3 regions of the Bacillus sp. DTU_2020_1000418_1_SI_GHA_SEK_038 genome follow, and region 1 is predicted to be linked to each of the others. Evidence: riboswitches for the same ligand, from Rfam matches in the RefSeq annotation. Region 1 holds a riboswitch; each other region holds the start of a gene.

The links. Region 1 has a riboswitch for lysine ahead of dapA (4-hydroxy-tetrahydrodipicolinate synthase). Riboswitches for the same ligand answer to the same signal wherever they lie in the genome.
Region 2: linked by a shared signal. The riboswitch ahead of RRV45_RS16620 (aspartate kinase) and the one ahead of dapA (4-hydroxy-tetrahydrodipicolinate synthase) in region 1 are both predicted to bind lysine.
Region 3: linked by a shared signal. The riboswitch ahead of RRV45_RS18485 (Na+/H+ antiporter NhaC family protein) and the one ahead of dapA (4-hydroxy-tetrahydrodipicolinate synthase) in region 1 are both predicted to bind lysine.

What each region holds. Positions count from the first base shown of each region.
Region 1 covers NZ_CP135435.1:4,296,387-4,306,735, reverse strand. Annotated here, with positions in the region: gene RRV45_RS21290 (ABC transporter permease) at 1-1,006, shown strand, start outside; gene RRV45_RS21285 (ABC transporter permease) at 1,010-1,960, shown strand; gene RRV45_RS21280 (NCS2 family permease) at 2,323-3,609, shown strand; gene RRV45_RS21275 (tetratricopeptide repeat-containing diguanylate cyclase) at 3,792-5,213, shown strand; gene dapA (4-hydroxy-tetrahydrodipicolinate synthase) at 5,256-6,140, opposite strand; lysine riboswitch at 6,432-6,611, opposite strand; gene RRV45_RS21265 (amino acid ABC transporter ATP-binding protein) at 6,714-7,457, opposite strand; gene RRV45_RS21260 (amino acid ABC transporter permease) at 7,472-8,128, opposite strand; gene RRV45_RS21255 (amino acid ABC transporter substrate-binding protein) at 8,198-8,971, opposite strand; gene RRV45_RS21250 (ornithine cyclodeaminase family protein) at 9,462-10,349, shown strand, end outside.
Region 2 covers NZ_CP135435.1:3,310,619-3,320,967, reverse strand. Annotated here, with positions in the region: gene RRV45_RS16640 (electron transfer flavoprotein subunit beta/FixA family protein) at 1-42, shown strand, start outside; gene RRV45_RS16635 (electron transfer flavoprotein subunit alpha/FixB family protein) at 83-1,060, shown strand; gene trxA (thioredoxin) at 1,262-1,576, shown strand; gene uvrC (excinuclease ABC subunit UvrC) at 1,647-3,419, shown strand; lysine riboswitch at 3,484-3,663, shown strand; gene RRV45_RS16620 (aspartate kinase) at 3,834-5,063, shown strand; gene RRV45_RS16615 (YslB family protein) at 5,114-5,569, opposite strand; gene RRV45_RS16610 (succinate dehydrogenase cytochrome b558 subunit) at 5,955-6,563, shown strand; gene sdhA (succinate dehydrogenase flavoprotein subunit) at 6,632-8,383, shown strand; gene sdhB (succinate dehydrogenase iron-sulfur subunit) at 8,403-9,164, shown strand; gene RRV45_RS16595 (acyl-CoA thioesterase) at 9,285-9,752, shown strand; gene RRV45_RS16590 (helix-turn-helix domain-containing protein) at 9,896-10,120, shown strand; gene RRV45_RS16585 (MarR family winged helix-turn-helix transcriptional regulator) at 10,307-10,349, shown strand, end outside.
Region 3 covers NZ_CP135435.1:3,689,676-3,700,024, reverse strand. Annotated here, with positions in the region: gene RRV45_RS18495 (IS110 family RNA-guided transposase) at 71-1,213, opposite strand; gene RRV45_RS18490 (HD-GYP domain-containing protein) at 1,829-2,917, shown strand; lysine riboswitch at 2,984-3,189, shown strand; gene RRV45_RS18485 (Na+/H+ antiporter NhaC family protein) at 3,311-4,876, shown strand; gene RRV45_RS18480 (ABC transporter substrate-binding protein) at 5,252-6,451, shown strand; gene RRV45_RS18475 (branched-chain amino acid ABC transporter permease) at 6,793-7,668, shown strand; gene RRV45_RS18470 (branched-chain amino acid ABC transporter permease) at 7,681-8,616, shown strand; gene RRV45_RS18465 (ABC transporter ATP-binding protein) at 8,618-9,406, shown strand; gene RRV45_RS18460 (ABC transporter ATP-binding protein) at 9,399-10,106, shown strand; gene RRV45_RS18455 (M23 family metallopeptidase) at 10,157-10,349, opposite strand, start outside.

The DNA of each region.
Region 1 (10,349 bases):
GGGCTTACTCCTTGGTGCTATCATCATGTTAATCGGCGGCTATGATCCTGTCTTAGCTTACCAATCTTTAGTAACAAAGATTTTTGGAAGCAGCTACGATATTGGCGAAGCCATTCGGACAATCATTCCGCTTGTCATGAGCGGCTTAGCTGTTGGAATCGCCTTTCGGTCAGGATTGTTTAATATCGGGGTCGATGGGCAAATTGTCATGGGGGCTCTAGGGGCGCTTATTATTGGGACGCAGCTGAATCTTCCTCCTTTTTTACATGCAACATTATCGGTGTTATTTGGTGCGTTGCTTGGCGGACTATGGGGTGCTTTAATTGGATATATTAAGGCGAAAAGAGGGATTAATGAAGTTATTACTTCCATCATGTTTAACTTTATTGCCCTATACATTAGCCAATTCTTTATTCGTTTATTTATGGCGCAAGAAGGCACACAGCGCTCTGAAATGATTAAAGAATCTGCAAGCATTCAGATTAGCTGGCTTTCTCAATTGATGGGCGGCGCAAGGATGCATTGGGGCTTTGTGCTTATGATTGCTGCTGTTATCTTTTATTCTGTTTATTTAAATAAAACGAAGTGGGGCTATGAGCTTCGCGCGGTTGGCCAAAGTCAGCATGCCGCATTTTATGCAGGGATGAAAGTGCCGAATGTCGTTGTCCGGGCGATGTTTATTTCTGGTGTGTTTGGCGGTTTAATTGGCACCTTTGAAGTGTTAGGCGTCTTTAAATATGTTGCCATTAGCTCAACTACTTCAGGTATCGGCTTTGATGGAATCGCTGTTGCTATTTTAGGCGGCAATACCGCTCTTGGTGTACTGCTATCTGGTATTTTAGTAGGGGCACTCACTTACGGATCTCAAGGAATGAGCTTCGGGGCAAATGTACCTGGAGAAATTATTCGTATGGTCATTGGATTTATCATATTCTTCGTTGCTGCACCGGGAATTGTGAAGACATTCTTCCCTTCAGTGAAAAAGAAGTCTAAAAAGGAGGCGTAGCATATGGAAGTCATCGGAAATCTCCTTAGTGGAATGTTGGTCTTTTCTACACCATTTATTTTTGCGGCACTAGGAGGACTCATATCAGAACGATCAGGTGTCATTAATATTGGACTTGAAGGATTCATGGTATCAGGTGCTTTCTTTTCAGCGATTATCGCTTACTATGCCGAAACGGCAGGATTAGGATCTCTTTCTCCTTGGATTGGCTTAGTAGGGGCATTCGTTTTTACGGTCATTTTCTCGCTTATTCATGCCCTTGCTACGATTAAATATAAAGCCAATCAAGTTGTGAGCGGGGTAGTTATTAATATTCTTGCGGCAAGCACAACCTTCTTTTTTGTGAAAATGATTTTCTTTGGTTCAGCAGAAACACCAATGTTAGCAAATGTTTTTCATAAGATAAGGATTCCTTATTTAAGCGATATTCCTTTTATCGGGAAAGTGATTTTTTCTGCCTATCCAACAACTTATCTTGCCATTCTATTAGTTATTGTTATTTTCTTAATACTATTTAAGACACCAAGCGGTCTGAGGCTGCGTGCAGTGGGTGAGCATCCTAGTGCTGCTGATACAGCGGGAATTAAAGTGAACCGGATCCGTTATACTGCGGTGTTGTTAAGCGGTTCTCTTGCTGCTCTAGGCGGAGCGACCATTGTTCTGACGTCTAACAGCAACTTTGCCTTTAATACGATTTCAGGTCAAGGGTATATTGCTCTTGCCGCTGTTATTTTTGGAAAATGGCATCCTGTAGGGGCGATGCTCGCTGCCTTATTCTTCGGATTAGCCCAGGCAGTAAAGGACCAATTCCAAATATTAGAGTTTGCTGCTAAGGTTCCAACCGAGTTTTTCTACATGCTTCCTTATTTGCTGACATTGCTTGTTCTTGTTTTTACAGGAAAAGCACGTGCACCGAAGGCATTAGGGGAACCTTATGATGTTGGAAAACGTTAAGCAATATAAATTATAATTGAAAGCTGGAGGTCGGATAGACATCCAGCTTTTTTAGAATATAAGAAAGTATAACTTTTCTCGAATTTGAGAAATGTCTAGCTCCAGCGCCTACCCCCAACGTACAGGACGTACTAGTGTCGACAATGCGACAGGACGTCGCGTTTTTGTCGACCTCGAGCTCACAAGCCAATCCTGAAAGGTAGAGCTCACCTTACCGTGAGGCTCGTCTTGTGCTAGTCGGGGGTGGGCACAAAGGAAAGCTTCTGCGAATAAACATCGCAGGAACAATTGTCCTTTGATTGTTCCGAAGGCGCTTGCGCTTTTCTTAATACTGGCTTTTTTTAGAAAGAAGTGATTGACTCTTGTTAAAACAATTGAATCAATGGTTTCACCTTCAAGAAGAACATACGAGTGTCCGGACAGAGATGGTTGCTGGTCTGACCTCATTTATTACGGTAGCCTATATCATAGTTGTGAACGGTGCGATTTTGAATATTGCCGGCATGCCTTATGAAGCGGTCACTCTTGCCACGGTGATTTGCTCCTTCATAGGCTGTATGTTATTAGCCTTTTGGGCAAATTCTCCACTAATCATCGTTCCAGGGATGGGGGACAATGCCTTTTTTGTATTTACCCTTGTGTTATCTTTCGGTCTAACTTGGCAGCAGGCTTTAGCCGTTGTTCTTATTGCAGGAATTGTTTTTGTGATAACGACAACTTCGAAAGTTGCTGATTATTTATCAAATTCTATTCCGATGTCTATGATTCATGCCATGACGGCAGGGATTGGCTTATTTATAGCATTTCTAGGTTTGAAAAATGGCGGTGTGATCGTAGCAAATGAGGGAACCTTTGTAGCGCTGGCGAAAATTAGCGATCCCCATGCTTTAACGACCCTGCTTACTCTGCTTATTCTTGTGGCCTTGTTTCAGAAAAATGTTAAAGGGAACTTTTTGATCGGAATTTTGATCGGGACAGTTATTGGAGCTTTATTTGGTATTGTCGACTTTTCAAAGTTGCGTGATTTCCAACTTTCATTTAACGGCTATCAAGAGGTTTTTTTAGCTTTTGATTTTAGCCAAATTGGAACGTTTCATTTTTGGACAGCCGTATTTTCTTTATCGATGGTCATTATTTTTCAAAATATGGGTGCCCAGCTTGGCATGCTCCCAGATAAATCGAAATTTCGCAAGTCCTTTCAAGCGCATTCCTTTTCAGTTATCGGTGCGGGCCTATTTGGCTGCAGCCCAACAACGACTGCTGCTGAGTCCGCAACAGGTATTGCCGCGGGTGGTAGAACTGGCTTAACCTCATTAACAACTGGATTGCTGTTTATACCGGCACTATTTCTCACACCGATTTTTAAAGTGATTCCTAATAGCGCGATCGCACCCGTATTGATTATTGTTGGATGTCTTATGGTCCAATCCATAAAAGAAATTCCTTTTAGCGATTTTACAGAGGCTTTCCCGGCTTATTTAATGCTGGCCATCATGCCGCTAACGTTTAATATCGCTAACGGAATTGCTTTTGGCTTTATTGCTTACCCGATCTTAAAATGGGCAACAGGCAGAAAAAAAGAAGTTACAGGAACAATGTATGTTATTGCGTTTTTCTTTCTCCTGTATTTTATATTAGGTGCTTTATAATAAATTATGTTCTAAAAACGGCCCAGTGCAGAGGAGTGATTATCACTTCTCTTTTTTCTTGTGAATAAAGTTTTTTTACAAGGAAAAAACAGGCTCTACTCTAGTTTATGAGGTATAATCTAATACATCATATAAAGAAATAACTTATACATATTTATACTCATATACTAAGGAGCAGAAATATGGAGAAAGAAGATTTAAAGCTATTACAGCAAAAAGTAACCAAACTTAGGGCCGAGGGAAAATATAAGGAAACGATTGAGGCATGCTATCATCTTCTGAAGAGCGGAAAAGAATGCAATGATTTTAAATCTATTTTAACTGCCCATATAAATCACGCTGCTTCCTATTATTGTATTGGTGATACAGAGGAAGCTTTTAATAGTATTGAAGCCTATGTTGAAGTTTGCAGCCGTTTTGGAGACGAAGCAGATCTATTACATCAGTACAATGTATTGTTTTTGCTTTATGAATATAATAAGGATTTTGCGAAGGCCAAGGCGACACTGGAGAATTGCATTGGGTTAGGAAAGAAATTAGAGAAATATAATATAGTTAGCAATGGATATAGCAATATCAGTCATGTTTTGATGGAGGAAGGCAATTATGGGGCAGCCTTAGAAGCGGGGCAAAAGGGACTAGAGGCGTCTAAATTACACAAACCTGCCAGTCCTATTCTTGAACTGAGAGTAAAGCTAAACATTGCAAAAGCTTATCTTGAGCTCAATCATTTTCATGCTTCCAAAGCACTAATTAATGAAATGATCCATGACCCCATTTTAGAATCCTTTATAAGGGAAAAGTCTCAATGCTATCATTTACAAGGCAGCTGGTATAGGAAGCAAAAAATATTTAAGGAAGCATTTGACTCTTTAACTGTTGCAAAGGAATTAGTGGAAAGCTATCGTGATTTATACCTATTAAAATCAATTCAAGAAGAGCGATGCCAATTATGTGAGCAGATGGAGGATGTTCAGTTAGGGTATCGTGTTCAAAAGGAATATATATCCTTGTTAAACGAAATTAATAAACAAGAATTAGCATTAACGGCTTTAAAGCTTGAAATTAAACATAGTATGTCTGATTTTAAAAGGAAAGCCAATACCGATTTTTTAACAGGTATCTTTAATCGAAGCTATTTAGAAACCACCTCAAAAGAGTGGTTAGAACAAGCATCTGTCAAAGATGAAAATATTGTCTGTATCTTATTTGACATCGATAATTTTAAAATCATTAATGATCAGTACGGTCACCTTTTTGGTGATGAGGTTATTAAGCAAGTAAGTAATGCTTGTTCAAAAACAATGAAGGAAAATGAGCTATTCGCCCGCTATGGCGGGGATGAATTTGTCGTATTGGTAAGGGGCGCTTCACTTGAAAGTGGCAAGAAAAGGGCTGAAGAAATGAGGGGGATTATCGGTAATGTAAAGATTGAAATGGGAGGAAACAGTGTATCCATAACATCCAGTATGGGGGTTACGGATAACTTAGACGGAAAAGTACGATCATTTCAAGAACTATTCCATCATGCAGATCTCGGACTTTACGAGGCCAAAAAAAGCGGAAAAAATAACGTTTGTGTTAAGTTAGCCGATAAGGAATAACAGAAGCCCGCTCCTAACCTAAGGTGCGGGCTCTTCTAATGATCAAGCATTTACTGGCTGAAGTGTTTGCAATACTTCCTGCAATGCAGTCATTTCCGTATTATTTAAAGGAACCAATGGAAGCCGGACTCCGCCAACCTGAATGCCTTGCAGATTAAGAGCAGCTTTTACCGGTGTTGGATTTGGAGCATTAAATAAAGCATTCATAACCGGAAGAAGCTCGCGATGGGCAGCTGCGGCTTTCTGAAGCTCACCGTTTTTAAAGCTATTAATCATGTCTTGCATTTCGTTCCCGATAATATGGGCAGCTACAGAAACAATCCCTGCTCCTCCAATAGCCAGGACCGGTAGTGTAAGGCCATCATCCCCGCTGTATAGAGTAAAGTCAGCTGGCGTCTCGCTGATGATTTGGGCCATAGTGTCTAAGTCACCGCTAGCTTCCTTAATGGCCACGATATTTTGAATTTCTGAAAGTCTTACAATGGTCTCAACTGACATATTCACAACGCTTCGTCCCGGAATATTGTATAGCATGATCGGTAAAGACGTTGCTTCAGCAATCGCTTTAAAATGCTGATACATGCCTTCTTGAGATGGTTTGTTATAGTATGGAGCAACAAGCATGATGCCATCCACTCCAGCCTCCTCAGCCTTTCTAGTCAGGCTAATGGAAGCTCTTGTATTATTCGATCCTGTACCAGCTATGATAGGAACTCTGCCGTTAGCTGCCTCAACAACAAACTTAAATAGAGCCACTTTCTCTTCCTCTGTTAAAGTTGGCGACTCACCAGTCGTACCTGCGACAACTAACCCATCAGACCCATTCTCGATTAAATAGTTAACTAAATTTTTTGTCGCTTCAAAATCAACCTCACCGTTATGATCAAATGGCGTAACCATTGCTGTAAGTACTTGACCAAAATTCATAACTTCACACACCCTTTTTTTAAAATGATAAGAAAGTTTAAGTTTTCTCGAGTTTGAGAACTGTCTAGCTCCAGCGCCTACCCCCTCGAGGTCATAAGCCAATCTACCCTGAAAGGTAAAGTACACCTTTCCGTGTAGATCGTCTTATGCTTGTCGGGGGTGATCAAGGCGCTTCCGCTTTTCTTATTAAAAAGTAGAGGTGATAGGGCCTATTTAAAACTAAACGCAAAAAAGCAACAACGAGGGACTCGCTGCTGCTATAGAAACAATAGTGTGGAAATTCACCGTTTCTTGTGCGATAGCCCTCCATATAGTCTCTCCTATATGACAGTCCTGTATTTATTCAACACAGGCCCAGCTTTAAGAACATGAGATTCCTAAAACTTCGGCAAATTCCCCTTTCGACAATCATCATAGGGTCTCATTATCCTCCGATTGTGTACTGATGGTCTTTGCGCCTCTATCCTCACTTCAAAAAGTTCTTGAAATAAGAAATTATTTAATTGTATTCCATGTTAACTGAAAGTTTCCTTAATTGCAAGACATATTTAGAAATGTTTTTCCAGAAGCTTACTATAGCACTCGATTCAAGAATGCTTTTGTCCGATCAAATTGAGGGTTGGAGAATAGTTGATCCGGATGGCCGGACTCCGCAATTTCTCCGTTATCCATAAACAGAACTTGATTGGCGACTTCTTTAGCAAAGCCCATTTCATGAGTAACGACTATCATCGTCATTTGCTCTTCAGCAAGTTTTTTCATTACTTGCAGCACTTCACCAGTTAATTCAGGGTCTAGAGCTGACGTAGGCTCATCAAACAGAAGAATTTCAGGCTCCATCATTAAGGCTCTAGCAATAGCAACCCTTTGTTTTTGTCCGCCTGAGAGGTTTCCAGGATACACGCCTGCTTTATCAGCTAACCCAATCTTCTCGAGAATTTCCATGCTGCGCTTCTGAAGGGATTCCGCCGTTTCCTTTTTTACCATCTTAGGAGCAATTTCTAAATTTTCTTTTACCGTTAGGTGAGGAAATAGATTAAAGTGCTGAAAAACCATACCCATTTTGGAAGTAATCCGATTCAGTTCCTGCGGTTTGGAGTACACGCCGTTCTTCACTAGATAATCACCGTCAATACAAATGCTGCCATCATCAATTTTTTCAAGATGAATCAGACTGCGAAGCATAGTGCTTTTTCCAGAACCGGATGGGCCAATGACAGCGATAACATCATTTTTTTGAACATCAAATGTAATTTGCTTTAGGACATTTAAATGACCGAATGATTTTTTTAGGTTGGATACTTCTATGATAGCCATAATATCAATCCTTCTTATTCAAATTTATAGCGCCGTTCTAGCCATTTAAATAGCACTGTTAAAATAAGCGTAATACCTAAATAAATAATACCGGCGATGAAAAACGGCACAATCGTAAAGTCGCGGTTAACAGCTGTCTGGGCAAAGTGTAAAAGCTCCGGTACAGCGACAGCATATAGCAATGCCGTATCCTTAACAAGTGTCACCGATTCATTTGAAACAGCAGGGAGCGCAATTCGGAACATTTGCGGCAGGACAATTCGTGTCGTTGTCTGCCATTTGCTTAAGCCAAGCACCTGGGAAGCCTCATATTGTCCCTTATCAATAGCCAAAAGGCCTCCACGGAAAATTTCCGCGAAATAGGCAGCATAATTCAAGATAAAGCCCAAGCAGGCAGCTACAAAACGATCAAGCACTAAATATTCCCCAATTACAGGTATTAAAGGAAGCCCGAAACAAATAAATAATAATTGCAATAGGAGCGGGGTTCCACGCATCACATAAATATAGCCTTGTGCCAACCATGAAAGCGGCTTGATCGAACTTTTAACAGCTAGAGTCAAAAGAAAGCCTAATGGAATGGACACAACGATGGCAATAATAAATAAAAGAATGGTCATCTGAGCCCCTTCAAGCATGGGCTTAATAATTGTCAGAATGTATTCCATCATGAAAGAATTCCTCCAAAAACAAAACAGGCTTTCCGAGGGAAACCCTGTTTGCTTCTATAATTTGTACGATTAATTTAGAACTTTGTCTTCACCGAACCATTTTTCTGAGATTTCAGCAGCGGTACCGTCTGCGCTTAACTCATCAAGGGCTTTTTGCAGTTCTTTTAATAATTCATCGTTGCCTTTTTTCACACCTACACCGTATTCCTCTGGTGCTAATGATTCGTCAAGGACCTTAAATGTACCCTCTTCTTGGGCCATATAATAATCAATCACGACTTCATCAATGATAACCGCATCCACACGGCCGGCCTTTAAATCACTTAGGGCAAGGACATTATCCGCGTATTCAGAAACAGACTTGATGCTGTCCTTAATCGGGTTGGCATTTAAGGCATCAGATGCAGAGGAAAGTCCTTGAAGGCCAATTACCTTCCCATCTAAATCAGCTAAAGCGCTAATGTCAGAATCTGCTTTCGTTGCAATAACCTGAGCATTCGCTAAATAAGGCTTTGTGAAAAGAACCATTTCTTTACGCTTATCAGTAATGGTATACCCATTCCAGATAAGGTCAATTCGTCCGCTGCTCAATTCAGATTCCTTTGTCTTCCAATCAATTGGCTGGAATTTAACTTCTTTCCCCATTTTTTCGACTGCAGCTTTTGCATAATCGATATCAAATCCTACAAGATTATTATCCTTATCTCGGAAGCCCATAGGAGCAAATTTATCATCAATCCCAATAATTATCTCGTTGTCTTTCGTATCAGCACTTGATGAACAGCCTGTTAAAATTGCAAACACAGTTAATATTGCTAGAATAATAGCTGAAAATCGTTTCATTAGTAGTAGACCACCTTTTGTCATAATCCTTTAGTACGTTACCATGTTATCATGATAACAAGATAAAATTAAAAAGTAAATAGAAATATTAGGAGATTTATTTTAGTAGGAAAGTATTGTTGTAGAGATTGTTGAGACCAATCAACATTATGTTGCGTTATTAGCTGAGACCAATCAAAACCCTTATGTCCATCATTAGGACTGTAAAGGAGCGTTTAGCCAGATATCCTTTGGAGTGGAAAAATGATGAAGATATGCTTTTTTGGAAGGGGAGAAAAACTCTAGCCGCAAGTATAATATTTTGAAATATAAAAATAGTCATACTATAATGTTGTTAAGTCTTAATTTTACAGGTAATATAGTATGCAATTAAACAGTGATTTCTACGGTGCGTAGCCGGAGGAATGAGGTATTGGATTCAGAAGCAGCTTGAAAAATAAAAAAGGGATCGAAGAAAATGGTTCCTATTTTCAGAAAGAAGGTATTGATTTTGCTAGTTTTATCAGAAAAACAAATACGATCGATGTATACAATGAAGGATGCTATTCAGGACTTGGAACAGGCGTTACTGCATTACATAGAAGGGAAAATTCTTAGTCCGCACAGGACAGTTTTAGAATTCCCCGAAAAAAATGCATCGGCCCTCTATATGCCCAGTGCAATGGAGCCAATCGGAAAAACAGCTGTCAAGGTAGTCACCATTTTTCCAAACAATCCATCAGTAGGGAAAAAGACCACGCAGGGAGTTATTATTTTAAGTGACACCGACAATGGGGATCATCTGGCTTGTATGAATGCTTCTTATTTAACAAGGCTTCGTACGGGGGCGGTTAGCGGGATCGCAACGAAGTATCTGGCGAAGGAAACAGCATCAACAGTAGCAGTGATAGGTTGCGGCGGAATGGCAGAGGAGCAGCTTCAGGCTGTTCTGGAGGTTCGTGATATTAAGAAAGTCATGCTTTATAATCGAACGAAAGAAAGAGCACATGCATTTGCAGGTCGCATAGCAGATCTTAGTCCAGAGTATGAAGGAGAAATTACGATTATGGATGATGCAGATGAAGCTGTTTCGAAAGCAGAAATCGTTATTTGCAGCACGAGATCAGAAACTCCTGTTTTTTCAGGGGAAGCGCTGCAGCCTGGAACACATATTAATGGTGTTGGATCGTATCTCCCGCATATGCAAGAGGTAGACGTGCAAACTCTTCAAAAATGTTCAAAAATTGTTGCTGATACGATCGAAGGCGTAAAAGATGAGGCTGGTGACTTTATTATTCCAGCTAACAGAGGGGAATGGAGCTTTTCAGACCTTCATGGGGAAATTGGAGAGCTGGCAGCAGGGAGAATCTCTGGCAGGGAATCGGATGAGGAGATCACC
Region 2 (10,349 bases), 990 kb from region 1:
GAACTAGTGCAACTTCTTCATACAGAAGCAAAAGTAGTCTGATCGGAATATACAAGAATATGAACGCAGGGGGTAAAGCATAATGGCTAGAAAAGTTTTAGTTTTAGGTGAAGTCCGTGATGGATCATTGCGTAATGTATCCTTTGAAGCAGTAGCTGCGGCAAAAACGGCAGCAGAAGGCGGAGAAGTTGTAGGAATTTTAATTGGCGATTCTGTAAGCGCTTTAGGCGGAGAATTAATCCAATATGGTGCGGACCGTGTCGTAACCATTGAAGATGAAAAACTTAAGCAATATACATCTGATGGCTATTCACAGGCTGTTATGGCTGTCATTGATGCAGAAAAGCCGGATGGCTTGATTTTTGGTCATACAGCTTTAGGGAAGGATTTAGCTCCAAAAATTGCTGCTAAATTAAGCTCTGGATTGATTTCCGATGTAACAGCCTTAGAATTAGCAGGAGGCAATTTAGTATTCACTCGTCCAATTTATTCAGGAAAAGCTTTTGAAAAGAAAATTGTTACAGATGGTTTAATTTTCGCTACTATTCGCCCGAATAATATTAGCCCGCTTGAAAAGGATGAATCTAGGTCTGGAGACGTTTCTACTCTATCTGTTGACATTAAAGATCTTCGCACCATTATTAAAGAGGTTGTCCGCAAAGCAAGCGAAGGAGTCGATCTTTCTGAAGCAAAGGTTGTAATCGCTGGAGGGCGTGGAGTTAAAAGTGAGGAAGGCTTTGGTCCATTAAAAGAGCTTGCGAAAGTTCTAAATGGAGCAGTTGGAGCTTCTCGTGGTGCTTGTGATGCTGATTATTGCGATTATTCATTGCAAATTGGCCAAACAGGTAAGGTTGTTACACCAGACCTTTATATTGCGTGCGGAATTTCCGGAGCCATTCAGCATCTTGCAGGTATGTCAAACTCCAAAGTCATTGTAGCAATAAATAAAGACCCAGAAGCAAATATTTTTAAAGTTGCAGACTATGGGATTGTTGGGGACCTGTTTGAGGTAGTTCCAATGCTTACAGAAGAGTTTAAGAAACTGTTAATAAATGCATAAGCCTATGATATAAGCGAAAAATGAGCGGCAAAATGCCGCTTGTTTTCATTATAGGAATAATCCCAAAATGAAAATGAGATATGAATAGTTATAGAAAATTTAGGGGAAATTACGTTCGAAGCAAATCGTTAGCATGAGGGAATAAACAATGGTATACTGTCGTTATATTTATTAATTTTCTTAAAAATAGGAGGCATATCAATGGCTATTATAAACGCTACAGATCAAACTTTTTCTACTGAAACTGGTTCAGGAGTTGTATTGGCAGATTTTTGGGCACCATGGTGCGGACCTTGCAAAATGATTGCTCCAGTACTTGAAGAGCTTGATACAGAAATGGGCGATAAAGTTAAAATCGTCAAGCTTGATGTAGACGAGAACCAAGAAACTGCAGGAAAATATGGTGTCATGAGCATCCCTACTTTAATCGTTTTTAAAGATGGAGAAGTTGTAGACAAAGTGGTTGGCTTCCAGCCTAAAGAAGCTCTTGCAGAACTTCTATCAAAACATGCATAATAAGATTAGATTTGTAAGGGGTCTGACTTAGTCGGCCCCTTACGCATTTCTATTCGGAAGTGATAATAAAATGAATGAAATTATTAAAAATAAATTAATGCTGTTGCCCGATCAGCCGGGGTGCTATTTAATGAAGGACCGTCAAGGAACTATCATCTACGTAGGAAAGGCAAAGGTTTTAAAAAATCGTGTCAGATCCTACTTTACTGGTTCACATGACGGAAAAACACAAAGATTAGTCAATGAAATAGAAGACCTCGAATATATTGTGACATCCTCTAATATGGAAGCATTAATTCTTGAGATGAACTTAATTAAAAAGTACGATCCTAAATATAATGTTATGCTCAAGGACGATAAAACCTATCCATTTATAAAACTAACTGCCGAGAGACATCCCCGCCTCATAACTACCCGAAAGGTCAAAAAAGATAAGGGGAAATATTTTGGGCCTTATCCAAATGTCCATGCTGCAAATGAAACTAAAAAGCTGCTTGACCGAATTTATCCATTAAGAAAATGTACAACCTTGCCTGACCGTGTTTGCCTTTACTATCATTTAGGACAATGTTTAGCTCCCTGTGTAAATGAAGTAAGCGAGCAAGAATATAAAACAATGGTTGATGAGATCACCCGTTTCTTAAATGGAGGCTACAAGGAAATAAAAGCTGAATTAACACAAAAAATGACAGCCGCTGCCGAAGAACTTGACTTTGAAAAGGCAAAGGAGTTTCGGGATAGAATTGCTCATATTGAAGCAACGATGGAAAAGCAAAAGATTACAACTACAGACTTTACAGATCGAGATGTATTCGGGTTCGCTGTCGACAAAGGCTGGATGTGTGTTCAGGTCTTCTTTATTAGACAAGGTAAATTAATCGAACGGGATGTTTCGATGTTTCCAATTTACAATGAGCCCGATGAAGAAATGTTAACTTTTCTAGGTCAATTCTATTTAAAGGCTAATCATTTTAAGCCTAAGGAAATATTGCTGCCCAATACGGTTAATTCCAATATGGCTGAAGAGCTTATAGAAGTAAAAACAATCCAACCGCAACGAGGCCAGAAAAAGGATTTAGTCCAATTAGCTTGTAAAAATGCTAAAATTGCCCTTCAAGAAAAGTTCTCCCTTATTGAAAAGGATGAAGAACGAACCATTAAAGCGGTTGAAAATTTGGGGAACCAGCTAGGGATCTATACCCCTCATCGAATTGAAGCCTTCGATAACTCAAATATTCAAGGAACAGATCCAGTATCTGCCATGGTTGTTTTTATTGATGGCAAGCCAGAGAAAAGAGAATATCGTAAATATAAAATAAAAACCGTGCAGGGTCCGGATGATTATGATTCTATGCGCGAGGTAGTACGTAGAAGATATTCTCGAGTATTAAAAGAAAACCTGCCCCTTCCAGATTTGCTCATTATTGATGGAGGAAAAGGGCATGTTGAAGCAGTAAGAGATGTATTGGAAAATGAATTAAATCTTGATATTCCTATTTCTGGCCTAGTTAAGGATGAGAAGCATAGAACTTCACAGCTCTTGTACGGGAATCCGTTAGAAATGATTCCTCTTGGGCGTAACAGTCAGGAGTTCTATTTGCTGCAAAGAATTCAAGATGAAGTCCACCGTTTCGCCATAACCTTCCATCGTCAGCTAAGAGGAAAAAACGCCTTTCAGTCAGTGCTTGATGAAATCCCTGGGATTGGGGAAAAGCGCAAGAAACAGCTGCTAAAAACCTTTGGGTCCGTCAAAAAGATGAAAGAGGCTAGCATTGAGGAATTTAGAAAAATCGGTATTCCTGCAAATATTGCGGAAGAATTAAAAAGAAAATTACAGGAATAGTATTGTGAGAAGAAATTGAACGTGCTATAATTACTGAAAATTTAATATCACTTTATAGTATTAAAGTGAAGGTAGAGGTGCGAACTTCAATAGTAAAAGCTTGGAGAAGAATGAGCTTCAATGAAAAGCTTTGAAAGGGAATGTTTGCCGAAGTGGACAAAGTCTCATAACTTTTTTCGCTGGTCTTGCATTGAATAAATGTAAGATTGTCAAGACAAAACCGTCTTGGAGAGCTATCTCACTGTGTAAAATCGTATTTTTTTATACGTTTATAAACACAGCAATGAGATAGGATCTCATTGCTTTTTTTTATGCAAAAATCCAATCAATCGGGCATTTTCTGCATAATTTATAAAGGCAATTGAAGGATAGCTGCTAATTCAATAATTTGCAAAATAAGAAAGAGGGGAAAACATGGGACTTATCATCCAAAAATTTGGTGGAACTTCTGTTGCTAATGTAGAAAAGATCCGAAACGTTGCCAATCGTGTAATCGAGGAAAAGAATAGGGGCAATGATGTTATTGTGGTTGTATCCGCAATGGGAAAATCTACAGATCATCTTGTCGGTTTGGCAAAGGAAATTTCCTCCTCTCCAAGCAAAAGAGAAATGGACATGCTTTTAACTACTGGTGAACAGGTGACGATTTCTTTATTAGCAATGGCTTTATCAGAAAAGGGCTTTCCTGCTGTATCCTTAACAGGCTGGCAGGCTGGAATCAAAACAGAGTCAGTACATGGAAATGCAAGAATATTGGATATTGATACTTCAAGGTTGAAGAGTGAGCTTAACCAAGGAAGGATTGTTATAGTTGCGGGGTTCCAAGGAATTACGGAAGACGGAGCCATTTCAACATTAGGGCGTGGGGGGTCAGACACTACGGCAGTCGCAATAGCCGCGGCTTTAAAAGCGGATAAATGCGATATTTATACAGATGTGACTGGAGTGTTTACGACAGACCCGCGCTATGTTAAAGACGCAAGAAAATTATCGGCGGTATCCTATGATGAAATGCTTGAGCTTGCCCATTTAGGAGCTGGCGTTTTGCATCCTAGGGCAGTAGAATTTGCAAAAAACTTTAATATTCCAATTGAGGTTCGTTCAAGCAGTGAAAGAGAAGCGGGCACTATTATTGAGGAGGAAGTAAATATGGAGGAAAATCTAGTTGTACGCGGAATTGCATTTGAGAATGAAATCACAAGAGTCACTGTTATTGGGTTGCCGAATTCTTTAATTGGCTTATCGACAGTTTTCTCTGAATTAGCAAAAAATCATATAAATGTTGATATTATTATTCAAAGTACACTGGCAGAGCAATCAACTAATCTATCCTTCTCGATTAAAAATCAAGATCTCGATGACGCCATAAAGGTTCTAGAAAACTGTAAGATGAAATTAAACTATAGCCGAATTGAGTCAGAGACAGGACTTGCCAAAGTTTCAATTATTGGTTCAGGAATGGTTTCAAACCCAGGGGTAGCAGCAGAGATGTTTGAAGTGCTGGCCTCCAATGACATCGAAGTAAAGATGGTGAGTACATCGGAAATTAAGGTTTCAACGGTTATTGGACAAGAAAAAATGGTACAGGCTGTTGAGGCCCTTCACGAGGCTTTTCATTTATCTGGTATACCAATTGAATCATAAAATAGAGTAGAGGCTGTCATAATGAACAGCCTCTTTATCATTATTTAAAGTTAAAATTCGGTTTTGTCCTTTTTATCCCATTTTATTGTAAACTGAACTTTTCCTTTTCTTTTATTAGGATGTTCATATGCTTCGCAAATGACTTCAGATTGAAGTTCAATTTGTTGAGCAATAAACCCTGCCTCGAGCTGAAAAGTGCATCGGCTATTTTTTTTGCATCGCTCCTGTATGAAAGAACTAGAAAGCTCAAATTCCATTTCACTTTTTGATTCTTTCTTTAGGACTAGGTTTCCCCATGAAGCCTGCTTGAAGAAATCAATCATGTGAGATATTGACTCTTGTGGATATTTACGTGCAAGGCTTTTTCCAGCCCAATATAATATTTCAGGCGTATCATCGCCTAATATGTCGTGTAAAAGAACTTCTCTAATAAGTTCGTATCCAAAGACAGAAATGAACTCGTTTTTTTGTTCAATTGGTCTTAATTCTGTAGCTGTTTCATTCAAGCTTAAATCCCCTCTTTCTATTATTCTTCTATTATATACAAATGAGAAGAAATTTAGATATAGAATGACGAAAAAGCGGACTGTTTTGCAGTGGAAGATTAATGCTTTTTTGATATATTAAACCAAAAGTGTTAACACTTAATAATAATGGTTAATACATAATTAATAGGGAAAAATATACAATACTAATATATTTTTATGATTTTAATATTTAAAATATTTTATGTAATCGTTTCCTTGACGCTCTAAGATGTTGGGAGTAAAATGGACATGTCACATAATTGTAAGAAAATGATATGCCATTTTCGAATTGATGTTTTGGTGAAAATTCTTATATACGAAGTAACGACACCATACATCTTGCAAAAAATTAGGGGGGTAAATCATGGCGGGTAATCGAGAGTTTTTAAGTCGCAGATTGCATTCATTACTAGGTGTTATACCAGTAGGGCTATTTTTAGTTCAGCATCTAGTAGTCAATCATTTTGCAACAGGGGGAGAGGAGTCTTTTAATAAGGCAGCAGGTTTTATGGAGAGTCTGCCGTTTAGAATTATCTTAGAAACATTTATTATTTTCTTGCCTTTATTATTTCATGCCATCTATGGGCTTTATATTGCTTTTACAGCAAAAAATAATGTAAGCAAATATGGATTTTTCCGTAACTGGATGTTCATGCTGCAACGTGTGTCTGGCGTTATTACACTTATTTTCATTGCATGGCATGTATGGGAAACTCGTGTACAAGCTGCATTCGGTGCAGATGTTAATTTCCAAATGATGGAGAATATTCTTTCGAATCCATTTATGTTCTGGTTTTATATTGTAGGCGTTATTTCAACAATTTTCCACTTTTCTAATGGATTATGGTCTTTCTGTGTAAGCTGGGGAATTACAATTTCTCCTCGTTCACAATTAATAACTACATACGCTACAATTGTTATCTTTATTTTATTATCAATTGTAGGTATTCGTGCGATTACAGCATTTGTTTAATTAATAATAGAAAATGTTCGGATAAAAATTATGCTTTAGTTTTACAAAGTAATAGGGAGTGAGTCACTATGGCTAAAGGTAAAGTAATCGTTGTCGGCGGCGGTCTAGCCGGCTTAATGGCAACAATTAAAGTTGCAGAATCAGGGACTCCGGTTGAGTTGTTTTCCTTAGTTCCGGTTAAACGTTCTCACTCTGTTTGTGCCCAAGGCGGTATTAACGGAGCTGTAAATACAAAGGGTGAAGGAGATTCACCATATATTCACTTTGATGACTCTATTTACGGCGGAGACTTTTTAGCGAACCAGCCGCCAGTTAAAGCAATGTGTGAAGCAGCACCTGGTATTATTCACTTATTCGATCGTATGGGTGTTATGTTTAATCGTACACCTGAAGGTTTACTCGATTTCCGCCGCTTTGGTGGAACACAGCATCACCGTACTGCGTTTGCTGGAGCTACAACAGGGCAGCAGCTTTTATATGCATTGGATGAGCAAGTTCGTCGTCAAGAGGTTGTAGGACTTGTAACGAAATACGAAGGCTGGGAATTCTTGGGTGCCGTTATTGATGATGATGGAGTTTGCCGTGGAATTTCTGCACAGAACTTAACTTCTGGTGAAATTCAAACATTTGCAGCAGATGCAGTTATCATGGCTACAGGCGGCCCTGGAATTATCTTCGGTAAATCAACGAACTCCGTGATCAATACAGGATCGGCTGCTTCTATTGTTTATCAGCAAGGAGCTTATTATGCGAATGGTGAATTTATTCAAATCCACCCAACTGCAATCCCTGGAGACGATAAGCTTCGTCTTATGAGCGAATCTGCACGTGGTGAAGGTGGACGAGTGTGGACATATAAGGATGGAAAGCCTTGGTATTTCCTTGAAGAGAAATATCCTGCATATGGAAACCTAGTTCCGCGTGATATTGCAACACGTGAAATTTTTGATGTGTGTGTCAATCAAAAGTTAGGAATCAATGGAGAAAACATGGTGTATCTTGACTTATCTCATAAAGATTCCCATGAGCTTGATATTAAACTTGGCGGTATCATTGAAATTTACGAGAAGTTCATGGGTGATGACCCACGTAAAGTTCCGATGAAGATCTTCCCAGCTGTTCACTATTCTATGGGTGGACTATGGGTTGATTACGAACAACAAACGAGCATTCCTGGTTTATTTGCTGCAGGAGAATGTGATTATTCGCAGCACGGTGCAAACCGTTTAGGTGCAAACTCCCTGCTTTCCGCTATTTACGGAGGTATGGTTGCAGGACCAAATGCAGTTAAATATATTAACGGTCTAGAGAAAAGCGTTGATTCTATTTCTTCTTCTGTATTTGATCGCCATGTGAAAGAAGAAGAAGAAAAATGGAATGACATCCTGTCCTTAGATGGAACAGAAAACGCTTATGTTCTTCATAAAGAGCTTGGTGAGTGGATGACTGATAATGTGACAGTTGTTCGTGAAAATAGCAAATTATTAAAAACTGATGAAAAAATCGTTGAGTTAATGGAACGATTCAAAAACATTAATATTAACGATACAGCAAAATGGAGTAACCAAGGAGCTGCATTTACTCGCCAGCTGAAAAATATGCTCCATTTATCTCGTGTCATTACTATCGGTGCTTATAACCGTAATGAAAGCCGAGGCGCTCATTACAAACCAGAATTCCCTAAACGTAATGATGAAGAATTCTTAAAGACAACGATGGCGAAATTTACTGGTGAAGAGTCAGCACCAGCGTTCCATTATGAAGAAGTTGATATTTCATTAATTAAACCACGTGAACGTGACTATACAAAAAAACATTAAGAGAAGGGGAGAGTAAGTGATGAGTGACAAAAAAACAATTCGCTTTATTATAACTCGTCAAGACAATCCAGATTCTGCACCTTATGATGAAGAGTTCGAAGTGGAGTACCGTCCGAATTTAAACGTTATTTCAGCACTTATGGAAATACGCCGCAGCCCTGTTAATGTGAAAGGTGACAATACAACACCAGTAGCATGGGATATGAACTGTCTTGAGGAAGTATGCGGTGCGTGTTCAATGATTATAAACGGCAAGCCGCGCCAATCTTGTTCGGCCCTAGTTGACCAATTAGAACAGCCAATCCGCTTAGCGCCAATGCGTACATTCCCGGTTGTAAGAGACTTGCAAGTCGACCGCAGCCGTATGTTCGATTCATTGAAAAAGGTAAAAGCTTGGATCCCTATTGATGGTACGTATGATCTTGGTCCAGGACCACGTATGCCTGAACCAAAGCGTCAATGGGCATATGAATTATCTAAATGTATGACTTGTGGTGTATGTTTAGAAGCATGTCCTAACGTAAACAGCAAATCAAACTTTATGGGACCTGCTGTCTTTAACCAAGTACGTCTATTTAATGCCCATCCAACAGGGGAAATGAATAAAGCAGAACGTCTAAATGCATTTATGGAAGATGGCGGTATGCAAGGCTGTGGGAACTCCCAAAACTGTGTGCAGTCATGTCCAAAAGGAATTCCAATTACAACATCAATCGCTGCTGTAAACCGTGCAGCTACATTACAATCTTTCAAAAACTTCTTCGGAAGCGATCAAGTTTAATAAACGAAAAAACCCCCTTCTCCTTGAAGAGGGTTTTTTTGTTTCCAATTCATTCTGCTAGTTATATAATGGTAGAATAAATGAATGGGTATTCATTTTGATTAGAATGGAGGAGCTTACGTGAACAGAATTAGCTATATTAAGGATTTTCCTTCGTGGGAAGAAGGTTTTGAATTTTTTCATCCCGTTAAGGTCCGATTTTCCGAAACAGATATGTTTGGTCATTTAAATAACACGGTTCCCTTTACCTATTTTGAAGTTGCAAGAATCGAGTTTTTCAAAAACATCGGTTTTATGCAGGATTGGGTTAATCCGAAAAATGAAACCATTCCCGTTGTAGCTGATTTGCAGTGCGATTTTTTAAAGCAAGTTTTTTTTGATGAACATATTAAGGTATATGTGAAGGCTGCTTCAATCGGTACATCCTCAGTAGATCTTCACTATATGGGAAAAAAAGAGGATGGCTCCGTCTGTTTTACTGGAAGGGGGACGATGGTCCAAATTTCAAAGAAAACAGGGAAAGGCTATCCATGGACAGAAGAAATGAAAACATTGCTTCTAAATCATGTTATGAAGCTTATTAAATAATATTAATAACTTTTTTAAAATAAAACCTTCTACAGTAAGGAATTGGTGTCACTCAAGTCCTCTCCCTTACATAAGATATTGTGACTAAATATATACCCATCCCGCGGTTCATAGCTGGCGAAAGGCAAGGAGGGTTACAATACTTGAAGGAGAACGAATTTACTCATAAGCCGTTACTCACCAAACGAGAAAGAGAAGTATTCGAACTGTTAGTACAGGATAAAACAACGAGAGAAATCGCTGGTGAATTGTTTATAAGCGAAAAAACGGTTCGGAACCACATTTCGAATGCCATGCAAAAGCTTGGTGTTAAGGGGCGATCACAAGCTGTTGTAGAGCTCCTTCGAATGGGAGAGCTAGAACTTTAATTAAGACCGGCCATCCTTTATTGGATGCCGGTTTATATTATTTATTTTGCAAATTTAATTTATCTATAGCTCCTATTTTAATTCAGCCTTGAAATTTAGCTGAAAAAAGGTGAAAATAAATGCAATAGAGCTTGTGGATTATATTCATCTGATGGAATAGAAATAGCAATATAGGAGTTGTATGTAATGGATTTAGAAGATGTGAAAGCAGTTGATGAAATAGATACAG
Region 3 (10,349 bases), 610 kb from region 1:
TTTGACAATAAGAAAGCTGAGCTACCTTGTGGAGAGGTATCTCGTATATATTATTGTGGACTTGGCTATACTAACTAGTTTGTAGCGGTTCTTTATATAGCTCTTTGTTGATTAACATAGAGTAAATCGTACGAAGCATTCGATGGCCTGTGGCTACGAGTGCTTTTTTCTTTCCTCTTCTTGCTGCAGTAGACCAATATTTTAGTGCGAACCATTTATTTCTACTTCTCGATGCAGCCCAAGCAGCTTCACATAAAGCAGATTTAATATGAGGATTCCCTTTAGTTGTACGTGTACTCTTTCTCTTTCCTGCACTCTCGTGATTTCCTGGGGATAATCCTGCCCAAGAAGCAAGGTGCTCAGATGAAGGAAACTGGCGCATATCTACCCCGATTTCTGCGATAATTACCGAAGCGGTATTTTTACTTATACCTGGTATAGACGTTAGGATAGCTACTTCCTCTTGGTAGCTTTTAAGTATCTGGTCAATTTTTTGGTCAATTTCATCGGTCAGAGACTCCAAGTATTCAATATGCTTCCAAGACTGTCTGATTAAAAAAAGTTGATGATTGTTAATCGTTCCAAATAAGGAATCGGAAATACTTTGTTTTTTGTGTTGCATCCGTCCATGAATAGAGGATTCTACTTCTTCCTCATCTATATAGCCTTTTTCTAGAAGACGTGCAAGCAACTTTCGGCCAGACACTCCAAAGACATCGGAGATGACGGAACTTAGCTTAATATTCGAACTCTCAAAAGTTTTTTGAATACGGTTCTTTTCAGAAGTGATATGTCCTATCCACTTTTTTCGAAGTCGAGTAAGATCCCGAAGCTCACGTATGTCTGAGGGTGGAATAAAACTTTTTTCTATCAAACCTACCCTTAACAACTTGGCTATCCATTCTGCATCACTTACATCGGTCTTACGACCAGGGACGTTCTTAATCCTTTGGGCGTTAGCTAAGGTGATATCAAAAAAGTCTTCCAGAATATTAAACACTGGCTTCCAATAAACACCTGTACTTTCCATCGCAAGGTGTGTAACTTGTTTTTCTTCTAGCCATTTTAAGAGACGAAATAAATCTTTTGTAAAGGTAGGGAAAGTCTCAATCTCAGTTGTTAACTCGTTATCATCGTTCCCTTTAAGTACACAAACAACAATACTTTCCGCATGAACATCTAAACCTGCACAACGTTCCAACAATACTTCCATCATAACCACCTATTCTTAAACAAGATCATAAACAGGGAACGAGTTTGACAATAAGTATTTTTCTGTCCGTAGTCACCCGATTGCAGGTGCTCACAAAGGGTTGAACTCCAAACTCATTCAAGCAGTTTTTGTTACAGGATCGAGGTCACCAAAAAAAGACACGCACTGAACCTGCTTATGTCATCTATCAGTATGGACGGGGTTTAAACATTTTCATGCCTGGGTTGGGAGTAAAATTTAATCATGTTAGTTTTTGTTGTATAAGAGCTACAGTCACGATTTTCGAAATTAGTGTCCAATTTTCTTCATTAATAATTACAAAAGAAATTTTAGGACTTATGTCAGTTGAAATTTCCCTCGATAAAAGGTTAATGTAGAAATAATAGGAAAAATGTCGCAAAAACAAGAATAATATTCTAGATAAATTCATGATTTTGCAAAATCTCAACCCAGAATGTAAATGTCATTGGCTTCATTTCTCTGCGCTGGTGATTACTCCGTACATCAAGGCTTGTTCAATGAATCCAACGACAATTTAGTTTAACATAGAAAAAATAGTACATAAATTTCCAACAAAAATATGATAGTAAATTATGCAACGAAAAGGTGTATTACATGAGACTAGTCGGGACAGCATCAGTTGACGCCGGAACAATTCTTGCAAAAGCGATATACAATGAAAAAGGTCAAATATTGCTAAATAAAGGAATTATCTTAAAAGATTCAATGATACAGCGTCTTCAAGATTTGGGAATAACTTATATTTTTATTAAAGACAGTGAAACTGAGGATATAGAGTACGAGGGCACACTTTCGGATTCCATGCGCAGGGAAGCAATACAAACGATATGCTCTACATTTCAGGAAATACAAAATGATCTTGATATAACCAATTCGTTTGTGGTAGAACAGGCTTCCAAGCGATTTTCTGAAATAATTCGGTATCTTTTAACTGAAATAAAAGAGAAATCGGAATTATTGAATTTAATAGCAGATGCATATACATACGATAATTATATTTTTACCCATTCTCTGAATGTAACACTTTATTCATTGGCAATCGGTATGGAGTTAAGACTTTCAACGAAAGAACTTGAGATACTAGGGCTTGGCGCTATTTTTCATGATATAGGCAAACTAAAAGTATCATTAGATATTTTGCTTAAGCCCGAAAAGCTGACGGATATTGAGTATGAGGCAATCAAACAGCATGCAGATGAGGGATTCCAAATTTTGAGGAAAGTGCATACGATTCCCCTCTTAGTAGCCCATTGTGCCTATCAGCATCATGAACGCCTGAATGGAACAGGCTATCCTAGAGGTTTGCTAGGACCTGACATTCATTATTTTGGAAAAATAATTGCTGTAGCAGATGTGTTTGATGCAATCACCTCTAATCGAGTTTATAGAAAAGCGATGCTCCCAAGTGAAGCACTCGAAGTTCTTTATGCTGGTTCGGGATCATTATTTGATCAAAAAGTGGTAGAAGCTTTTCGACTGGCGGTTGCTATTTATCCAGTTGGTTTGTCGGTTGTTTTAAATGATGGAAGAAAAGGAATTGTTTCAGGACAAAATACTGGCTTAGGAGACCGGCCCCATATTCGAATCATGGAGCATCATGGAGAAAAAGTAATTCCTTATGATATTGATTTAAAGCAGGAGTTAAACGTCATTATTATTAGCTGTGATACTGCTTTTAAATGATCAGCTTGAAACAGAGTTACTATTTTGATATATTTGTAGAGACATTCAAATAAACCTTATCAAGTCCGGTGAGGTAGAGGTGCCAAATTCAAGAGTAGACTGTATGAGGATGACAACGATGACTACAGTTAAAAGGGAATTTTGCCGAAGTAAAATAAATGGTGTCAACCATTATTTTGCTGGGGTTACTTTGAACAAGAGTAACACTGTCATTATGAGGGAAAAGTATTCGTAAACTGAAACAGCCTTCATATTGGGGAGCTACAGATCGTGATGGAGAAACTAATTGCTTATGATGAGTAATGGTAGACTTTTCTCTATCGTTACTCTTTTTTATTTGGCTCTATCACCTTTCATGATTCCCTCCCACAAAAAATAAGGAGGAAAAACATTGTGGAGAACACAGTTTTTTCACTGATACCCCCGCTGCTGGCTATCGTTATGGTTATTATGACTAGACGGGTATTGCTTTCATTAGGAGTGGGGATAGTATCAGCAGCTTTTATATTAGGTGAGTTTCGCATTACAAACACCTTAGCAATTATTTATGATTCTGTTAAGGGGATTTTCGTTGCAGATGGAAAGCTAAATACATGGAATGTATATATCATTATGTTCCTGCTCATTTTGGGAATGATCACAGCTTTTATTTCTATAACTGGCGGAAGCCGTGCATTTGGAGAATGGGCTATGAAACGGGTGAAAACTCGTGCAGGTGCGCAAATTGTCGGGGCAGTTTTAGGTATTATTATTTTTATTGATGATTATTTTAACGCACTGGCTGTTGGGCAAATATCCCGGCCTATTACAGATAGGCAACAAGTATCCCGGGCAAAGCTTGCCTATTTAATTGACTCAACCTCTGCCCCTGTTTGTGTCGTTTCACCAGTTTCGAGCTGGGGGGCTTATATTATTACGCTAATCGGAACTATTTTAACAGCGAATCATGTAACAGAGTACTCAGCCTTTTCGGCTTTTCTGCAAATGATTCCAATGAATCTCTATGTTTGGACCACGTTAGCAATGGTATTCATTGTAGCCTTAAGAAATTTCGAAATTGGTCCAATGAGAATTCATGAGATTCGCGCCGTGAAAGAGGGTTTAGTCTATGACCCGGATAAACCGCTTGCTGGAGAATTAAAAGATGATCTCCCAACAAGCACAAAGGGAACTGTCGGTGATTTACTATGGCCAATTATAACGTTAATATTGGGCACTGTTGGAATGATGTTTTGGACGGGGTATGAAGCTACAGAAGGGACAGCAACTATTATCAAGATTTTTGAAAACACAGATGTTTCGAAGTCCCTTATGATCGGCGGGCTTTTAGGTTTATTTGTAACTATGGCGATGTTTTTCCGCCAAGCCTTTGTTTTAAAAGGGGTAGATGGCGGCATTTTAGGCAAAGGACTTCTATCTGGCATGAAATCGATGCTGCCGGCGGTTTATATTCTATTGTTTGCCTGGACCATATCAGATTTAATCGGACGATTGGAAACAGGACTATATATGGCTAACATCGTTGAAAACTCCAACATGAATATTGCCTTATTGCCGTTTATTTTATTTATATTAGCAGGCATTATGGCATTCAGTACTGGAACATCATGGGGCTCTTTTGGTATATTGCTCCCGATTGCTGGCCATATTGCTGCAGCAACAGACATCAATCTTTTATTGCCAGCTATGGCAGCCGTTTTAGCTGGAGCTGTTTTTGGCGACCATTGTTCACCTATTTCCGATACAACAATACTCTCTTCAACTGGTGCTGGCTGCAATCACATTGATCACGTCATGACACAGCTGCCTTATGCTCTAATTAGCGCAGCTATCTCAGCTGTAGGCTATTTAATATTAGGTTTTACAGGCAGCTCTTTACTTGCTCTATTGGCAGTAGCTTTCATGCTATTAATAGTGATAATAGTTGCTGGGAAAAAACAGAAAAACCTTGCGTTGTAATTTGAATAATATTTATTTTGACCTTTCCGAATACGGGAAGGTCTTTTTTTCACTAATAAAATTTTCATGTAAGTTCCTTTTTAAACGTGAAAATACTCTTATATTAAGAAGTGTACTAGATTATTCCTAAAAAAATACTATTTCAAAAATATTGTTTTGACAGACTAATCGAAAAATAATATACTATCAATATATTAAATAAATAGTCAGAAATATTTTAATTCCTAATCTATTTGCTTAAATTAGGAAAATAGACTGACTAGTAATAGAAGGTTGCAGATAGATTATTCTATACTAATTAATCTAGCTCAAAAATACCTTTCTATGTTTTAAAATATTTGAACAAACAGAAATAGAAAAAAGGGGGAAAACTAAATGGTTTTCAAGAAAAAAATCACATCAGTCTTAATGGCTACAACATTAATGGCTGGTATCCTTGCTGGATGTAGTGGCAGTAAGGAAGCAGGTTCAGGCGGTTCTAGTTCTAAAGAGGGGGATACAATTAAAATCGGTGCTAACTTAGAACTTTCAGGTCAAGTAGCATCATATGGATCAGGAATTGCTTCTGGAGTGGAACTTGCTGTTGAAGAAATCAACGCAGCTGGCGGTGTAGATGGAAAGAAAATTGAACTTGTCAAAGTTGATAATAAATCAGATGCAGCTGAAGCAACAAATGCTGCCATTAAATTAACAAGCCAAGATAAAGTTACAGCAATCATCGGTGCTGCTACAAGTGGTAACACAGTAGCACAAGCGCAAATTGCTAACGACAATAAGACTGTTCTTATCTCACCATCTGGTACAAGCCCAACTGTAACTGTACGTGAAGATGGATCTGTAAATGAGTTCGTTTTCCGTACTGCGTTTATCGACCCATTCCAAGGAACAGTTGCAGCGAACTTTGCTCTAAACGATGCTAACGTCAAAAATGCAGCAATCTTTGCTGACAATGCTAGTGATTACGCAAAAGGTCTTGCCGCTTCATTTAAATCAACTTTTGAAGCAGCTGGCGGTACAATTGTTTCAGAAGAATCATATGTTGCTAAGGATACAGACTTCCGTTCAACATTAACTCGTATTAAAGCTTCTAATCCAGAATTCATTTTCATTCCTGGATATTATGAAGAAGTAGGTCTTATCGTTAAACAAGCTAGAGAAATGGGAATTACAGTTCCTTTAATGGGAGCAGACGGCTGGGATTCTCCTAAACTAGTTGAATTAGCTGGTGCAGATGCATTAAACAATACTTTCATTATCAACCACTATTCTGCTGAAGATCCAGATGAAACAATTCAAAAGTTTGTTAAAGCTTACGGGGATAAAAATAGCGGCAAATCACCAGATGCCTTCAACGCACTTGGTTATGACACAGTTTACCTTCTTGTAGACGCAATGAAGCGTGCTGGCACTACATCTGATTCAGAAAAAATTAAAGATGCTCTTGCTGCTACTAAAGATTTAGCTTTAATCACAGGAACAATTACAGTTGATGAGAATCACCACTTAATTAAATCTGCATCCGTTCTAGAATATGTAGATGGTAAGCAAAAATTCAAAACAAAAGTTAATCCTTAAGATTAACCACAGGAAATGGGGGGATTATCCTATCCTCCCATTTTCCATTCCTAATGGTAAAAATTTTGTCGAAAAGCAGTCATAGCGCTTAAGCTTTTTTTAAATGTCCAGCCTTAGCGCATACGCTTTTCTAAAATTGTCTAGCTTCAGCGCCTAGGGGCTCTTGGGTCTAAGCCAATCCGCGAAGAAGGTTAAACTACAACCTTCCCGATGGCTTGTCTTGTGCTTGAGGCCAGCAGGATCCGGGGCATGCAGACGTTGCCACAGGACGTGGCGCTTTTAGTCTGCGTTCCTTCAAGGATCAAGGCGCATACGCTTTTCTAATAAGGGAGTGAGTATTCATGGAATGGTTACAGCAATTAATAAACGGTATTTCACTCGGCAGTATTTATGCATTAATTGCATTAGGCTATACGATGGTTTATGGAATTATTAAATTAATAAACTTTGCACATGGCGATGTTTTTATGATCGGTGCGTTTATTGGGTTTTATGCCATCGCTGGATGGGGATTAGGATTTTTCCCAGCATTATTACTCGCGATGACAGTTTGTGCAATTTTTGGGGTTCTCATTGAAAGAATTGCCTATAAGCGCCTCCGCAATGCAACTCGAATAGCCGCTTTAATTACGGCAATCGGGGTTTCCCTTCTTATCGAATATGGAGTAATTTACATTCGAGGTGCGCAGCCAGAAGCTTATCCAAATGTTTTTACAAATAAATCCTTTGATGTATTTGGTGCTCAAATCAGCAGTCAATCTCTATTAATTCTCTCCGTTTCAATTATTCTAATGATTATTTTGCAATTCATTGTTCATAAAACAAAAATTGGTAAGGCGATGCGTGCGGTATCACACGATATGGACGCAGCTCGTTTGATGGGGATTAATGTAAACAATACGATATCTGCTACATTTGCAATTGGTTCAGCGATGGCAGGAGCTGCAGGTGTTATTTTTGGTGTCTATTATACAAAAATTGAACCGCTAATGGGAATTATTCCTGGATTAAAAGCATTCGTTGCCGCCGTTCTAGGGGGAATAGGGATTATACCAGGAGCGATGGTTGGAGGACTTGTGCTTGGAGTCGTTGAAACTGTTGTTAGCGCTTTCGGTTTCTCTTTATGGAGAGATGCAGCAGCATTTATTATTCTCATTTTAATCCTATTATTTAGACCATCGGGCATCTTCGGTAAGAATGCTAGAGAGAAAGTGTAGGTGAAAGAATCTATGAAAAAGGCAAAAGGATTTTGGCTATTTTTAATTTTATCGGTCATCGTCTACGGAGTTGCGCAATTTCTGATTAGTGCTGGAATCTTAAACGCGTTTTATTCAAATACACTCATCTTTATAGGCATTAACATCATCTTGGCAGTCAGCCTGCACTTAGTGATCGGGGTTACAGGGCAGTTTTCGATTGGACATGCCGGATTTTTAGCTGTTGGTGCTTATATTTCAGCAATATTTACGATGAAGCTTCATCTTCCACTTCCAATTGCTTTAATTGCTGGCGGAATCATGGCAGCAGTAGCGGGACTTATCGTTGGGATTCCGAGCCTTCGTTTAAAAGGTGACTATTTGGCCATTGCAACTTTAGGTTTTGCAGAAATTATCAGGATTGTATTCCTGAATATTGATTATGTAGGTGGAGCTGCTGGTATGCAGGTTTCCCATTTAACAACTTGGACCTATACGTTCATCTGTCTGTTTGTAACGATTTTGGTCATTATGAACTTTACAAATTCAAGACATGGACGTGCGTGTATTTCTGTTCGTGAGAATGAAATTGCTGCGGATGCGATGGGGATCAACACGACCTATTATAAGGTTATCGCGTTTGCGCTCGGCTCGTTCTTTGCCGGCATTGCGGGCGGCTTGTATTCTCATAACTTCTATATTATTCAGCCAACGAACTTCGGATTCTTAAAATCCTTTGATATTTTAATATTTGTTGTACTTGGCGGGCTAGGAAGCTTATCAGGGGCGGTTATTTCAGCGATATTATTAACATTAGTTTCTACATTCTTGCAGGATTATCCGGAAACTCGAATGATTATGTACAGTCTTGTCTTAGTTATCGTGATGTTATACCGTCCTCAAGGACTAATGGGTACTCGTGAAATCACTGATTTATTCAAGTGGAAAAGCGCGAAAGGAGGTAGCTAGAATGGCCCATACACCCTTACTTCAGGTTAAAGAAGCAGGCATTCAATTTGGCGGATTAAAAGCTGTTCAAGGATTTAGCATGGAAATCAATCAAGGTGAGCTAGTTGGGCTAATTGGACCGAACGGTGCAGGAAAAACAACAAGCTTTAACTTACTGACTGGTGTTTATGTGCCAACAGAAGGAGACATTCTGTTAGAGGGAAAACGTCTAAATGGGCTGCCTCCATATAAGGTAACACGTCTTGGGATTAGCCGTACCTTCCAAAATATCCGTCTTTTCAATGAGCTTTCTGTTCTGGATAATGTTAAAGTTGCTTATCATTCTTTAGCAAAGCACTCAATTGTAAGCTCCATTTTCCGTCTTCCTTCTCACTTCTCGGGAGAAAAGGAAATGGAAGAAAAGTCAATTGAGTTCCTTAAAATTTTCCAATTAGAAAATTTTAAGGACGAAATGGCAAAAAACCTTCCTTATGGTCAGCAAAGGAGATTGGAAATTGCGAGAGCACTAGCTGCAGGACCAAAGCTTCTATTGCTTGACGAGCCAGCAGCTGGAATGAATCCGCAAGAGACGCATGAGCTCATGGAGTTAATTGCGTTTATCCGTAATGAATTTGATCTGACGATTTTATTAATTGAGCATGATATGAACTTAGTTATGGGTATCTGTGAAAGAATTTATGTGCTGGACCATGGACAGCTAATTGCCGCAGGCACACCAGAAGAAATTCGTAATCATCCGAAAGTCATCGAGGCTTACTTAGGTGAGGAGGTTACTGTCGACAATGCTTAAAGTAGATAAAATTGACGTATTTTATGGGAATATACAAGCCCTTAAAGGGGTTTCTTTAGAAGTAAATGAGGGAGAAATTGTTACCCTTATTGGTGCGAACGGAGCTGGGAAAAGTACGCTGCTGAAAACTTTATCCGGACTTCTTAGGCCGAAAAATGGAACCATCCAATATTTAGGTGATTCTATTGGCGGAAAGGCTGCTCAAGGCATAGTGAAGGCGGGGATCTCACATGTACCAGAGGGACGGCGTGTATTTGCAAACATGACCGTTGAGGAAAACCTAGAACTAGGAGCCTTTTTAAGAAAAGATTCAAAAGAAATTCATAAGGATATCGAAAAAGTTTATGAAACTTTTCCACGATTGCTAGAGCGCCGAAAACAGTTGTCAGGAACACTATCTGGCGGGGAGCAGCAAATGTTAGCCATGGGAAGAGCGATTATGGCAAGACCAAAGCTTCTTTTACTTGACGAGCCTTCCATGGGTCTTGCTCCATTAATGGTTAAAACAATTTTCCAAATTATTGAGGATATTAACCGTGAAGGTACAACAGTTCTGCTAGTAGAACAAAACGCGCATATGGCTTTATCTATTGCTAACCGTGCTTACGTAATTGAAACAGGCCGTGTAACGGTTTCTGGTACTGCAGCTGAACTGCAGGCAAGCGAAGATATCAAGAAAGCCTACTTGGGTGGACATTAGAAATAAAGCTTTTTAGAAGGGGAACGACTCCAAGAGTCAGTCCCCTTCTTTTATTTTTTTTTGTTTCGTTCCTGTCTTTCCCATAATCGTAAGTGAGGATACGGATCAAATGACCATTCTGTAAAGCCATTGTCTTTGTAGATACCATAATGCAAATGAGGCGGGAATTTTCCTGAGGTGCCAGGCGGTCCATAACCAGAACTTCCAACCCCACCGATTAACATCCCGGGCTCGACAATTTGT